Regions from separate parts of the Isoptericola sp. NPDC055881 genome, predicted to be linked through region 1. Evidence: riboswitches for the same ligand, from Rfam matches in the RefSeq annotation. Region 1 holds a riboswitch; the other holds the start of a gene.

Region 1 (2,377 bases):
CCATCGGTCGTGGCGGTAGCACCCTCGTCCGGCCCGTCCGTCGCCACCAGGGCGACGACCGGCCCGCGGGTTGCTGCGGCGTCGACGTGCCACGTCACTCGGCCGCTCGGGATGGTCGTGGCGATCGTACGACAGCTGTCCGCGTGGTGGTCACGCGTCTCGCGACGCGAGCCGAGCCGCCATGCTCCCGGCGCGCACGGGTCAAAGATGGGTAAAGTGATAGCGACTTCTCCCGCCGGAGCGGAAGGCCCACCATGAAGATCGTCGACACCGTCAGGCAGTGGTTCCACCGGGAACGGCCGGAGCCGCTGGAACGGCCGCGCGACCTGCCTCCGCGACCCGCGCGCGGGCGCCCGCACGACGGGTCGTACCCGCACGAGGGGCCGTACCCCCAGGGCGCCGACAACGTGCTCGGCTGGCGCGACGGCGGGGGCGGGGCGTTCTGACCGGGGACGCGCGCCCGGGCGTGGCGCGCGACGACGCTCAGCCGAGCGGCAGGACGTAGCCGAGGAACTCGTCGTCGCGCACGAAGCCCTCGTCCTCGTACAGCGACTGCGCCCGGGAGTTGGTCCGCGCGGTGCTCAGGGCCACGTGCCGCGCGCCGGCCGCGCGGGCGGCGTCCGCCACGGCGCGCACGAGGGCGCGGCCCGCGCCGGTCCCGCGCGCGGCCGGGTCGACGAACAGGTCGTTGAGCGTCCACGTGAGCCGGAGGCCGAGCGAGGAGAACGTGGGGTAGACCTGCGCGAGCCCGACGGCCTGGTCGCCGGACTCCGCGAGGAACAGCACGCTCTCGCCGGCCTCGAGCCGTGCCGCGAGGAAGGCCCGCGCCCGCTCCGGCGGGTGCGTGGTGCCGTAGAAGTCGAGGTAGCCGAGGAACAGTGGCAGGGCGACGTCGACGTCGGACGCCGCGGCACGGCGCACGGTGAGCGGGGCCGGGGGGAGTGCGGAGACCATGCCCGGACTGTGGCGGGCGCCGGCCCCCGCCGCCAGGTGGTGACCGCATCGTGAGAAAGGCGTCCCATCGCTTGACGACGCCTCGCGGCGCCCGCACGATAGCCACAGGTCATGAGCGCCAGCGCGAAGCCCCGGCTCGCTGGCCGGCAACCCTCCTCTCGCGGCGGGGTGCCCCGGGTGACGACCTGGCCCCGCGCCGTCCGGCGTCGGGCAAGCGCGGGGAGCCACCTCCCCGGCACGACCGAGGAGGACCACGCATGACCACGCTCGCCACCGCGCCCGCCCCGGCGCCCACCACGCCCGCTCCGGCACCCACCGCCCCGCCCGTGCACGACGTCGCGCCCGTGCTGCCCGTCGTCGGCGCGGACACGCTCGTGCCGCTCGTCGACGGCCGCCAGGTGCCGTACGCCAACCTCGACGTCGCGGCGTCGGCCCCCGCGCTGCAGGCCGTCGCCGACCGCGTCGCTCGCGTGCTGCCGCTGTACGCCAGCGTGCACCGCGGCGCCGGCTACCTCTCGCAGGTCTCCACCGCGCTCTACGAGACCGCCCGCCGCACGATCGGGGCGTTCGTGGGCGCGCGCGACGACGACCTCACGATCGTCACCCGCAACACCACGGACTCGCTCAACCTGCTCGCCGGCTGCGTACCCGCCGACCCGGCGACGGGCGAGCCGGGACGCGTCCTCGTGCTCGACATCGAGCACCACGCCAACCTCCTGCCCTGGCAGCGCGTCACCGACGCGACCGTCGTCGCGGGCGGACCGTCCGTCGCCGCGACGCTGGCCGAGATCCAGGACGAGCTCGCCGCCGGCGTGGCCACCGGCCGCCCCTACGCCCTCCTCGCCCTCACCGGCGCGTCCAACGTCACGGGCGAGGCGCTGCCCGTCGCCGACGTCGTCGCCGCGGCGCACGGCGCGGGCGCCCGGGTCGTGCTCGACGGCGCGCAGCTGGTACCGCACCGCCGCTTCTCGCTAGCGGGCACCGGCGTCGACTACGTCGCCTTCTCCGGGCACAAGACCTACGCCCCGTTCGGTGCCGGCGCCCTCGTCGGCCGCCGCGACTGGCTCGACGCGGGCACGCCGTACCTCGCCGGCGGTGGCGCCGTCCGCCGGGTGCGCGCCGCGAGCACCGACTGGCACGAGGGCCCGGCCCGGCACGAGGCCGGCTCGCCCAACGTCGTGGGCGCCGTCGCGCTCGCGGCGGCGTGCGACGAGCTCGCGGGCCTGGACGAGCGCGCCGCCACGGAGCACGAGGACGCCCTGCGCCGCCGCCTGGTCGACGGGCTGGAGGCGATCGACCGCGTCGATGTCGTGCACGTGTGGGACGACGCCGTCGACCCCGTGGGGGTCGTCACCTTCACCGTCGCCGGCTACGACCCCGGCCTGGTCGCCGCGTACCTGTCGGCCGAGCACGGCATCGGCGT
Region 2 (2,377 bases), on a different contig from region 1:
GCGGGTGCGGGTCACCACGCGCTTCGAGACACAGTCCGCGCCAACCATGACGCCGCACGACACGACCGTCTGGGTGTTCGCCGCCCGCGCCCCAGAGGGCTGACTACGTCGTACCGCGGTCGTCGGGCGAATCGGACGTTGCCGAGCCGGCCGGCCATCGGCTGAACACAGCCCCGCGACGAATGTCGTCATCCAGTACCTGAAGGTCCTGTTCGCCACCGAGTGGCTCATGAGCGCCTCTGGCGACGTCCTGGACGCTGCCGAACTCGCCACCCCGTGATCCCGTCGTGCCGCGACACCGCCGCGCCTCCGCTGGTCCGCGCGGGCAGGGCGGCGGCGCCTGCGCCAGGATGACCGCGTGCGCGCGATCGTCTACGAGTCCCACGGCGACCCCGAGGTGCTGCACCTCGCCGACGTCCCCGACCCGCAAGCCGGGCCCGGCCAGGTGCGCGTGCGTGTCGAGGCGGCCGCCGTCAACGGCTGGGACGTGAAGTCCCGCGCCGGAGTGACCGGCGCCCCCGAGCCCGCGACCCCGGTCGTGCCCGGCCTGGAGGTGGCGGGCGTGGTGGACGCGCTCGGTGACGGCGTGACGGGCGTCGCGCCCGGCGACCGTGTGGTGGGGTTCGCCGTCGGCGGCGGGTACGCGGAACTCGCGCTCACGAAGGTCTTCGCCCGTGTCCCCGACGGCCTCGCCGTGACCGACGCCGTCACGCTCCCCGTCGCGGCGGAGACGGCGACGCGCGTGCTGCGCCTGCTGGACCTGCGCGCCGGCGAGACCCTGCTCGTGCACGGGGCGTCCGGCGCGGTGGGCGCGCTGGCCACCCAGCTCGCGGTGCGCCGCGGCGCCAGGGTGATCGGGACGGCGTCGGCGCGGAACCAGGACCGCGTCGCCGCCCTCGGGGCGACGGCGACCACCTACGGCGCCGGGCTGGTCGAACGCGTCCGCGCCCTCGCGCCCGACGGCGTGGACGCCGTCCTCGACACCACCGGCGCGGGCGTCCTGCCCGACTCGATCGCCCTGCGCGGCGGCACGGACCGGATCGTCACCATCGCCGACGACGCCGCGGCCGACCTGGGCGTGACGGCCAGCTACCGCTCCGAGCGGGACGCCGACGAGCTCGCGCAGGCGGTCGACGCCCTCGCCCGCGGCGACCTCACCACCACCGTCGGCGCGGTCCTCCCGCTGGCCGACGCGGCCCGTGCGCACGCGCTCGTCGAGTCCGGCCACCCGGGCGGGAAGGTCGTGCTGGTGCCCTGACCAGCGGCGTCGTCCCCCGGTTGTCTCATCAGGCGGGCGAAATCTCGACCGCATCGCGGATGGTGCGTACGATCGAGGTCCAGCCATCCAGAGCGGCCGAGAGTCCTGGCTCGACGACGCCGCAGCAACCCGTTCTCCGACGGAAGCCTCCCGAGGACGAAGGTGCTCACGCCAGGATCGATGGAGTGACGCATGGTCGCAGAGGCATCCCTTCCGCCCACCCCGGTGCTGCCCGCACGCCCGACGGTCTCGTTCGAGCTCATGCCGCCGCGCCGGCCGGACGCCGCCCCGAAGTTCTGGGAGACGGCGCGCCGGCTCGTGGCCGCGCGCCCGGACTTCGTGTCCGTGACGTACGGCGCGGGCGGCGGTGACCGGGCGACGGCGCGGCAGGTCGTCGCCCGGCTGCTGGAGGGCACGCCCGTCCTGCCCGTGGCGCACCTGACCTGCGTGGGCGCGTCCCGGGAGGACGTCTCCGCCGTCATCGACGACTTCCTCGCCGCCGGCACGCGCGCCTTCCTCGCGCTGCGCGGCGACCCGCCCAAGGACCAGCCCGACTGGGCACCGCCGTCCGACGGCGTGGAGTCGTCGATCGAGCTCGTGCACCTGCTGCGCGAAGTGGAGGCGCGCCGCTGCGCGCACGACCCGGGCACCGCCCTCCGCGGCGCCACCCGCCCCCTGACGATCGCCGTCGCGACGTTCGTCGACGGCAACAGGCAGGCCGGCACCACCCGGGCGCAGGAGGTCCAGCGGCTGCTGGAGAAGCAGCAGGCGGGGGCGGGCTTCGCCATCACGCAGCTGTTCTACGAGGCCGACTCGTACACCGACTTCGTCGCCGAGGCCCGCGCGGCCGGCGTGACGATCCCCATCCTCGCCGGGCAGCTGCCCACGACCGAGCCCCACCGGCTCCGTCGCGTCGAGGAGCTCACCGGCGTCCGCGCGCCCCGGCACCTGCTGGACGCGCTCGACGCCCTGCCGGACCCGGAGGCGCAGCACGCCTACGGGACGGCGCGCGCCGTGGAGCTCGCGCAGCGCGTGCTCGACGCGGGCGCCCCCGGCATCCACGTGTACACGTTCAACAAGTACCGACCCGCTCTGGACCTGCTCGAGGGTGTGCACCTC

What was found. A riboswitch is a leader RNA that binds a small molecule or an ion and turns the genes downstream of it on or off. The one in region 1 is predicted to bind S-adenosylmethionine.
Region 2: another riboswitch for S-adenosylmethionine. It lies ahead of ACWGKI_RS03600 (methylenetetrahydrofolate reductase); the one in region 1 lies ahead of ACWGKI_RS18075 (aminotransferase class V-fold PLP-dependent enzyme).

Annotation. Positions count from the first base shown of each region.
Region 1 covers NZ_JBSHCR010000078.1:3,815-6,191, reverse strand. Annotated here, with positions in the region: gene ACWGKI_RS18085 (hypothetical protein) at 255-446, shown strand; gene ACWGKI_RS18080 (N-acetyltransferase family protein) at 484-954, opposite strand; SAM riboswitch class IV at 1,062-1,177, shown strand; gene ACWGKI_RS18075 (aminotransferase class V-fold PLP-dependent enzyme) at 1,212-2,377, shown strand, end outside.
Region 2 covers NZ_JBSHCR010000007.1:2,813-5,189, forward strand. Annotated here, with positions in the region: gene ACWGKI_RS03590 (hypothetical protein) at 1-103, shown strand, start outside; gene ACWGKI_RS03595 (NADP-dependent oxidoreductase) at 359-1,258, shown strand; SAM riboswitch class I at 1,339-1,445, shown strand; gene ACWGKI_RS03600 (methylenetetrahydrofolate reductase) at 1,451-2,377, shown strand, end outside.